Linked DNA regions of Cohnella herbarum. The protein of the gene in region 2 interacts with the protein of the main gene of each other region in a pairwise test. Links are inferred from orthologs where the notes say so. Each region holds a gene or a part of one and is shown on either strand. Other genes may lie near its edges.

Region 1 (4,902 bases), 3.9 Mb from region 2 along the record:
TGCTTTCAACGCGCCTACGACCGCTTTGGTGAAGAAGGACATAAAGCCCAATCCGACTTCGTGTTTCTCCTTGAAGGAGTCTTTGCGGCGTTTACGAATCTCGAGAATGGCGGACATGTCGACTTCGTTAAAAGTCGTGAGCATGGCAGCTGTTTGCTGCGCTTCGACCAACCGTTTGGCAATGGTCAAGCGACGGCGGGACATCCGTTTGCGCTCTTCCGGTTTGTTCGAGTTGGAAGTCGGCTTGTCGACGGCCGGTGCTTTCGCTGCCGCCGCTTGCGGCGCGGGTGCAGGTGCGCCAGCAGACGCAGTACCCGCCGAAGCGACATCGTTCGCATGGATACGACCGATCGGATCGCGCGCAGGCAACGTATTCAGGTCGATGCCTTTCTCGCGTGCGAGCTTTCTTGCTGCCGGAGTGGCCAGCGTGGAAGAGCTATCGTTTCCGCCGGAAGCTACCGCCGGTTGTGCCGGAGCAGCAACTGGCGCAGCAGGAGCTGGGGCCGCTGCCGGGGCGCTAGCTTGCACAGGTGCAGGAGCAGCTGCCGGAGCCGTTGCTTGGCCGGCCGCGCCGATTTTACCGACGGATTCGCCGATTTTTACCGTATCGCCTTCGCCTGCAAGAATCTCGGAGATCACGCCGTCTTGCTCGGCGCTTATTTCCAAGTTTACTTTATCCGTTTCAAGCTCCAGTAAGAGGTCGCCTTGTTTGACGCTGTCTCCGACTTTGACGATCCATTTGGAAATCGTTCCTTCCGTAATGGATTCGCCCATCGCTGGTACTATAATGTCATGCATTGCTGTTTACCTCCCGGATTTAACTGCGGATTTCTTTTTCTGAACCAAGGTTTGATTAATAATAAACTGCTGCTCGAAAGCGTGAATTTGTTGGTAGCCGCTCGCCGGGCTGGAACGTTTCGGACGTCCGTTATAGCTGACCGTCGTCTTGGAAGTTTCGACGATGTCGCGAATACGCGGTTCGATATAGCTCCACGCGCCCATGTTTCTCGGTTCTTCTTGAACCCACAGAACTTCGGTCAAGTTCGGATAACGGTCCACGATCGCTTTGAGCTCATGTTTCGGGAACGGATAGAGCTGCTCGACGCGGACGATATGCAACCAATCGCGGTTAACGTCCGCCGATTTGTTCAGTTCTTCCGCCAAGTCGATCGCGACTTTACCGGTACACAATACAAGTCTTTCCACGCGGGCCGGATTCAGACCCAGTCCAGGCTGTTCGACGACGGTTTGGAAAGAACCTTCGCTAAGCAGATTAGCCGGAGACGCGACGAGCGGGTTGCGGATCATGCTCTTAGGCGCCATCACGATAAGCGGACGAGCGTCTTTCGTATTCATGATCGATGCTTGACGGCGAAGCAGGTGGAAATATTGGGCGGCGCTGGACAAATACGCGACGGTCCAGTTAGCCTCGCCGGACATCTGAAGGAACCGTTCCATCCGCGCGCTGGAGTGCTCGGGTCCTTGACCCTCGTATCCATGCGGCAACAGCATGACCAATCCGGAACGTTGCGACCATTTGGATTGACCCGCGGAAATAAATTGATCGATGATCACTTGCGCGGCATTCATGAAATCGCCGAATTGCGCTTCCCAGATAACCATCGTTTCGGGAGCATAAACATTGTAGCCGTATTCCAATCCAAGCACGCCGGCTTCGGATAATGGACTGTTATGAATCGCGAAGGAAGCATTCGCTTCCGGGAGCGAATGAAGCGGGCAGAAAGTATCGCCCGTCTCGGAATCGTGAAGAACGAGGTTCCGGTGAGCGAAAGTCGCTCTTTCCACGTCTTGTCCGCTCAGCCTCATCGGCGTTCCGTCCGCAAGTATCGTAGCGAACGCCAACGTCTCGGCATGGCTCCAATCGACTTTCTCGCCGTCGTTAAGCGCATCGGCCCGACGCTCGAGAATACGTTGCAGCTTTCCGTAGACTTTGAACGTTTCCGGCCACTTGAGCAAGCCCTTATTGATGCTGCGAAGCTTATCCATCGGAACGGACGTTGCCGGCTTGGCTTCGCTTGGGTTAAAGGCAGTCGGCTGCGATTGGTGGACGGAGTCTTTGTGCTCCTGACCTTTGACTTGATCGTAAGCCGTCTTCAGCTTGTTCTGTACGTCGCGCTTGATCTGTTCAGCGGCATCTTCCGACAAGTGCCCTTCTTTGATCAGTTTGTCCGCATAAAGACGGCTGACCGTGGAATGAGCTCTTACTTTTTTGTAAATCAGCGGTTGCGTCGTTTCCGGATCGTCCGTTTCGTTGTGGCCGTAACGGCGGTAGCCGACCAGATCGATCAAGAAATCCTTCTTGAATAAAGTGCGATATTCGCTGGCCATACGAGCAGCCGCGATGACGGCTTCCGGTTCGTCCGCGTTAACGTGGACGATCGGGATTTCGAAGCCTTTAGCTAGATCGCTCGCGTAGTGAGTGGAGCGGGAATCATGGCTCTCCGTCGTAAAACCGATCCGGTTGTTGGCAATAATATGAATCGTTCCGCCGCTCGTGTAACCGCGCAGATTGTTGAAGTTAAGCGTCTCGGCAACGATGCCTTCGCCTGAGAACGCCGCATCGCCGTGAATAACGATGGACGCGGCCAAATCGAGATTTTGCACCGGGTAACCCGGCTTGCTGCGATCTTCTTGCGCCGCTCGGGCATACCCGCCGACAACCGGGTTCACGTACTCGAGATGGCTCGGGTTGTTCGCCAACGTAATACGCGTTTCCGCCGTCTCGCCGGATTGAATGGAACGGTTTGCGCCCAAATGGTATTTCACGTCTCCGGTCCAGCCGTAATTAATGCCGATCGAACCTTCCGACGGGATGAGATTTTTGTTAGGCGAGTGATGGAATTCCGAGAATATATTGCCGTAAGGCTTGCCCAGTACGTGGGCGAGCACGTTCAAACGACCGCGATGAGCCATGCCGATAGCAATGTGGCGCGCTCCGTCGTTCGTAAGCTCGTGAACGATTTCGTCCGCAAGCGGAATAAGCGCTTCGACCCCTTCGGCGGAAAAACGTTTCTGTCCGACGAAAGTGCGCTGTAGGAAATCTTCGAATTGTTCGGCTTCAAGCAATTTTCTAAGTAAAGCTTCGCGTTCGGAACTCAACAGCTTAGTGGAAGGAATGACGGCTTCCGCGCGTTGGTTCAGCCATTTGCGTTCCGCTTCGGCATGGACGTGTCCGAATTCGAAAGCGATCGGGCCCGTATAGACCTCGCGCAGCTTCTGAGCGGCTTCCCACGCATTGTTCAGCGCATAAGGAGCGTCTTCCCAGATACAGTCGGGAGGCAGTTGTTTGAGATCATCTTCATTTAATCCGTAAGTGCTTGGCTCGATCATCTCAGAGCTTGCTTTGAAGCTAAGGCCGAGCGGATCGATGTCCGCGGCAAGATGACCGAAAGCGCGTATATTCCAAGCCAATTGGCCTGCAGCGATAGCTTTCTTAAGCAAACTAGCGTCGGTTACAGCCGACGTTCCGCGCGTTTGCGGTTGTTCGACGGAGGATTTCTGAGCAACGGTGCCCTCTTCAATGCGAGGAGGAGCGCCATATTGGGCGAATAACTCGCGGTATTGCGGGCTAACCGCATCGGCGTTCTGTAAGTAAATATCGTACTGTTCTTGGATGTAGCCTAGATTAGGACCGAAAAACTGCTGCCATAACCCTTGCATTTTTTCATTGTGATCTGACATTGTGCATCCCTCTGCATTCATGTTAGTCAAAACATCGGCGCCAAGTTGAAGCCGTACGCACCTGTTTCCATTCTAATGCATTTCTTTGTTCGGAAATAGTCATTATTATGCATTGGAATGATCTACTTAATAGATCGATTTCCATTTGCCCTCAATAAAGGATAGATTGCGCCAATTGAGCTCTTTTGACTCCTCATCGTGCATGCGAATTTCACGATTTGTTTCTTTAATTGGTTGATTGTGTAAAAAAGATGAGGATGTTATATTGAAATTACGTGAAAATGAGAAAATTTGGGCGATGAGGAGGCTGGCAACTTGTTATATTCCATTGGCGCCGCTAACAAAACCGTACCTCCGGTTTCGCGGGAATTGTATACTCCGTTCCATTCGTCGACCTATAGGCAACCGGCGAATTCTTGGTTGAACTCCTATCCGAATCCGTACGAGCGATTCGTGAAGACCGCCGCGACCGGCATCGTTGACTTTCTTGCGTCAACCCAGAAGGTCCAGACGACGGCGAACGGCTTGTTGAACAAAAGCACTTCGTCCTTGCAAGCACGAGAGGCGTTATCTTCCGATAATAAGGCCGTATCCGCATCCGCGCGAAACGAAGCTTCAATAGGAAGCTATAAAATCAAAACACAATCGATCGCCCAATCGCAGATCAACAGCGGGACGGAATTAAATAAAGGAAGCCAGACCGCGATACAGAGCGGAGAAAATCGATTTAAGTTAACGATAGGCGGTAAATCGACTACGATCTCGAGCCATATCGCGGCGACGGATACGAACGAACAAGCGCTAACGAAGTTGAAGAACGCGATTAACGAAGCGAAAACGGGAATTACGGCAAACGTGGTTAACGACTCCGAGACGGGGAAGAGCAAGCTCGTGTTGAGCAGCGATAAGACGGGGACGGATCAGGCATTCGACGTGACGGACGAGTCGGGGAACGCCGCGGCTTCCTCCGGGATTGCTTCGGTAACTTCGGCAGCTACTAATGCGATCTATACCGTGAACGGCGGAGCGGCCCAGACTTCGCAATCCAACGCGATCGAACTAGAGAAGGGGAAGGTTTCCGCGACGTTGCTTAAGCCGACAACATCGGAAGAGATCGAGATCACGGTTCGCCCGGACGGGAAAAAGGCGCTAGAGCAAGTTGGAGCTTTGATCTCCGGATATAATGCGATGCGCGACCGA
Region 2 (4,491 bases):
TGTGCGTACTGTATGCCTGATCAAGCGCTGCAAGCACTAAATCGGTTGTCATCCGGTCTGCGAGCTTCCAGCCCACAATCTTACGGGTATATAAATCCAGAACGCTGGCGAGGTACAAACGACCTTCACGGCACGGTATATAGGTAATATCGGTTACCCAAATCTTGTTAGGTGCAGTCGTCTTAAAATCCTGATTCAGCACATTTGGTGCTATAGGTTGATCGTGATTCGAGTCAGTGGTGGTCACTCGGAATTTCTTAGATACACAAGAACGTAAACCATTCTCATGCATGATTTTCCCTACTAAACGTTCAGAAACTGTCCAACCTTCTTTTCGTAGAAGTTTTGTGATTTTAGGGCTACCATACCTGTTGTGAGCGTCTAGGAAAAGCCAGGTGATTCGCGCCAATAGCGCTCTGCGACGCTTCTGATAACTGTTCTGGACGGTCTTCTCCAGAAGCCATTTATAGTAACCGCTCCGTGATACACATAGAACTGTGCACATCTTCTCCATTCGAAACTCGGAGCGATGATCTTCGATGAATTGGAACCTTAGTTCCTTTCTTTGCTGAAGATGTGCATGGCCTTTTTTAGGATAGCGATTTCTTCCTTGAGATCCTCAATCGTGCGTTCTTGCTCCATCAGTTGCTTATCTTTCTGGTGAAGGGTCGCACGATCTACAAGCGGTTCATTCTCAAACTTGCGGTACTTGGTCATCCACTGTTTTAACGTACCACTTGGGATGTTTAAATCTTCTCCGATCTGGGGCAATGTCTTTGTCTGTTCCTGAATGTATTTAACAGTCTGTTCTTTAAACTCTTCACTGTAACGCTGTCTCTTCTCACCCATACCGGACACCTCATCTTCTTATTGTTTTTTATTATCTGTTAGTTCTTATGAGGTGTCCACTTTCTATTCTAGCTGCAGTACAGCCGTTAGATTTTGAAAAGTACCTTTTTGGACGGAATAACGGCTTGTACTTCCGTAAGACATAAGCTTTAATGCGTCAGGCGCTGATTAGGGGATGGAACCCGAATCCACTCCTCCTATTTCAGAAGAGTAAGACGACCGATTTTCCGTCTATCTCATCTGGTTTAAGCCCTTCTGCCGGGTGAGATCGATAGATTTTCCGTCTAACTCCTCTGGTTAAGCCCTTCTGCCGGGCAAGATCGCCGGATGTTCCGTCTAACTCCTCCGATCAAGCGCTTCAGACGAGTGAGTCAGACGGTTTATCCGTCATCTCCTCTGAGTTGCCAGAGCTTCTTAAAGTGGCCGCATTCCTTTACCAATTGCGGGAATTTAGACGCTGTGGACAAACTTATCCACAATGCCTGTGCATACTGTGGACAAGGTCGAAAAACCGTTGATACATCAGCAATGAAAGAAAATCGAGAATCGGATTATTTTTTCACAAATGAAGTGTGGACAGTGTGGGTAATGTGGATAAATCGGTGGAAAACTATGGCTCTTCGCAAAAAGTGACAAAAAAAGCTTGCGTATCAACGATTCGAAAGGGAACGATGGGCCCCTTAAACGGCTCTTGAGATACGCAAGCTGTGTATAACTGTGTGCATAAAGATATTTGGAATCCAGACTTGTGAACGCGTACTTATATTTAATCTTCCATTAAAGCTTCCCACTCCGCATAAGCGTCTTCCAGAGCGACTCTTTTCTGTTCCGCTTCGCCTTGCATATCCCTCAATCTCACGTAATCCGTAACGACCTCGGGAGAAGCCATCTCGAGCTCGAGAGAGGTAATCTCGGACTCCAGCCTAGCGATATCGGCCTCGAGTTGTTCGCGTTTTCGCGTACGCGCGCGATCTTCCCGTTTCGCTTGCTTATCCGCTTCATAGTTACTGACGGCAGGCTGCGTTGAAGGGGAGGCACTGTCGATTTGTGACGATTCCCATTCCTTCATTTGCTCCTTTTTCGCTACCATCTCGTCATAATTTCCCAGGAAATGCGTCACTCCGTCCGGCGCCATTTCGACAATCCGATCGGCGATCCGGTTCAGGAAGTACCTGTCATGGGAAACGAAGATCAGCGTGCCATCGTATTCGTCCAATGCGGCTTCGAGCACTTCGCGGCTCATCAAATCCAGATGGTTCGTCGGTTCATCCAGCAAGAGAACGTTCGCTTTGAGAAGCATGAGCTTCGAAAGCGCGACGCGCGCTTTTTCCCCGCCGCTAAGGGCGCTTACCTTCTTGCGCACGTCGTCGCCGCTAAACAGGAAGTTGCCGAGTACGGTGCGGATTTCAGCTTCGGGCTGCATAGGATAGGCGCTCCACACTTCCTCAAGCACCGTGTTAGCCGGATTAAGCTCCCGTTGCATCTGGTCGTAGTAGCCAAGAGAGACGCCGGCGCCCCACTCGAACACTCCGGTACGCAGCGGCAGCTTCTCGATTAGCGCGTGGAGCAAGGTGGTTTTCCCGACCCCGTTGGGGCCAAGAAGCGCCAGCCTTTCCCCTCTTTTTACCTCGAAGCTAACGTTGCGAAACAATGGAGCCATCTCCGTCTTGGGAGCGGCTGAGCAATTAAAAGCCCTGAGAACTTCCTTGCCGCTGCGGCGTTCCGTAGAAAAGGAGAAACTCGCTTGACGCAACGTGTTCGGCTTCTCCAAGCGTTCGATTCTTTCCAGGGCATTGCGTCTGCTCTGAGCTCGCCTAGTCGTGGAGGCACGAACGATATTTCGCTGCACGAAGTCTTCCATTCGGGAGATTTCTTTGCGTTGTTGTTCATAAAGCTTAAGCTGCTGGGCGAAAGCCGCGGCTTTCAGATCCATGAACCGGCTATAGTTTCCGGTGTAGCGCGTTGCCGCATGCCGTTCGATCTCTACGATAGCCGTAACCGTGGCATCAAGGAAGTAACGGTCATGGGAAACGATCACCATGGCTCCTGCGTACGATCGTAAATATTGCTCCAGCCAAGTCAGCGTATCGATATCCAGATGATTGGTCGGTTCGTCTAGAAGCAAAAGCTCGGGTTGTACGAGCAGCAATCTGGCCAGGGCCAGTCTCGTTCGTTGTCCGCCGCTAAGGGAAGCCACTTCGGTATCGGGCGCGAAGCTGCCGAATCCCATCCCATGGAGGATGCTGCGGATGCGGTTATTCATTTCAAACCCGCCGTTCTCCCTGAACTTCTCGCTAACGTCCGCGTATTGGGCAAGCAAAGTCTCGTATCGTTCGGGATGTTCGAGCTCTTGGGGATCCGCGACACGCGCCTCTAAGCCTTGTAATATCCGTTCTTGTTCGAGCAGGGGACCGAACGCGGAATTCATCTCTTCCATGATCGTACGATGGCCTTGAAGTCCGCCGTTCTGAGCAAGGTAGCCGACTTTAAGCTCCCTAGGCTTCGAAACCGCTCCGGTATCGGCGGTCAGTTCTCCGGCCAGGATGCGAAGAAAAGTGGATTTGCCCGCCCCGTTAACGCCGACTAAGCCGATGCGGTCGCGTTCATTGATTTGGAGCGATACCCCGTCCAATACGGGAGTGACGCCGTAATGTTTAGTAATGTTGGATGCTTGTAGCAGCAAGAGGAATCCCTCCGACGATTTCTTTTCGACTCACCTCCCAAGTGTACCGTAAATGCGCAAGAAAAGTCCAAGTCGTTATTCTTTGGCGAAATTAGGCATTCAATGATAAAATGAAAAGAGATTTTCACGGAGTTCAGAAGGTAGGCCTGCAGATTATGGGGGAGAGCGAAGGGATTATCGGCAAGGCCGAATGGCGACGCCGACTGGCGGGCTTAAGAGACGGATTGTCTGCGGACGAGCGGACAAACAGATCCGAGAAGCTTTGCGAACGTGTCCGGCTAGAGGTGCTCGATCCGTTGCGTATTCGGTCGAATCGTCCCTTGAACGTGTGCGCGTACGCGCCTTTTCGGTCGGAGTCTTCGCCGCTGCCGTTGATTAAGAACAGTTGGGAACAGGGTGACCGCATATTCGCGCCAAGAATAATTCCGGGCGGAGAAGGAATGGAGCTACGCGAGGTCGAAGCATTGTCAGACTGGATTCCCGGCAAATGGGGAGTTCCGGAGCCCGACCCGCAAAAAACTTTATTAATAGAAGGAAGGCAGCCTCTGGACGTCGTTCTCGTGCCGGGCATTGCTTTTCACATACAAGGCGGTAGATTGGGCTACGGAGGCGGTTATTACGATCGCTTGTACGCCGATAGGTTGCTTTCGGGAAACGGCGAGACGATATGGCTCGGCTTTTGTTTTGCGGCGCAGGTCGTGACGGAGCTCTTGCCGATCGAGCCCCATGATCTCCGATTATCGGGAGTGGCAACGGAAGAACGGGTCGTATGGTTTAGATAGGGGGAGTATGACAGTGGGGAACGACACGACAGATTTTACGCATTTTAATGATCAAGGACGCGCGAAGATGGTAGATGTCTCCGACAAAGCCGTGACGGCCAGAGTAGCGGTTGCCGAAGGGGCCGTTACGATGGCTCCGGAGACGCTGCAACGAATTCGGGAGCGTTCCGTGGCCAA

What was found. Proteins that work in one complex are often made in the same cells at the same time.
Region 1: the proteins of HH215_RS31355 (region 2) and HH215_RS15745 interact in binary tests that used the Escherichia coli proteins (3 or more experiments, as listed by UniProt). The link is inferred for Cohnella herbarum from one-to-one orthologs.

The regions. Positions count from the first base shown.
Region 1 is NZ_CP051680.1:3,531,010-3,535,911, reverse strand. Bases 605-4,013 are described here. They hold HH215_RS15745 (2-oxoglutarate dehydrogenase E1 component), read right to left. Parts: upstream 3,703-4,013; coding sequence 805-3,702; downstream 605-804. Other genes in these bases: odhB (2-oxoglutarate dehydrogenase complex dihydrolipoyllysine-residue succinyltransferase), read right to left, coding at 605-798. Outside these bases: more of odhB, read right to left, coding at 1-604; flagellar filament capping protein FliD, read left to right, coding at 4,018-4,902. UniProt on the Escherichia coli protein: E1 component of the 2-oxoglutarate dehydrogenase (OGDH) complex which catalyzes the decarboxylation of 2-oxoglutarate, the first step in the conversion of 2-oxoglutarate to succinyl-CoA and CO(2).
Region 2 is NZ_CP051680.1:7,469,379-7,473,869, forward strand. The notes cover bases 1,075-4,072. They hold HH215_RS31355 (ABC-F family ATP-binding cassette domain-containing protein), read right to left. Parts: upstream 3,533-4,072; coding sequence 1,616-3,532; downstream 1,075-1,615. Other genes in these bases: HH215_RS31360 (5-formyltetrahydrofolate cyclo-ligase), read left to right, coding at 3,643-4,072. Also shown: HH215_RS36165 (transposase), read right to left, coding at 553-849; more of HH215_RS31360, read left to right, coding at 4,073-4,314; cyclic pyranopterin monophosphate synthase MoaC, read left to right, coding at 4,328-4,491. UniProt on the Escherichia coli protein: Genetic data indicate it may be involved in ribosome assembly or function.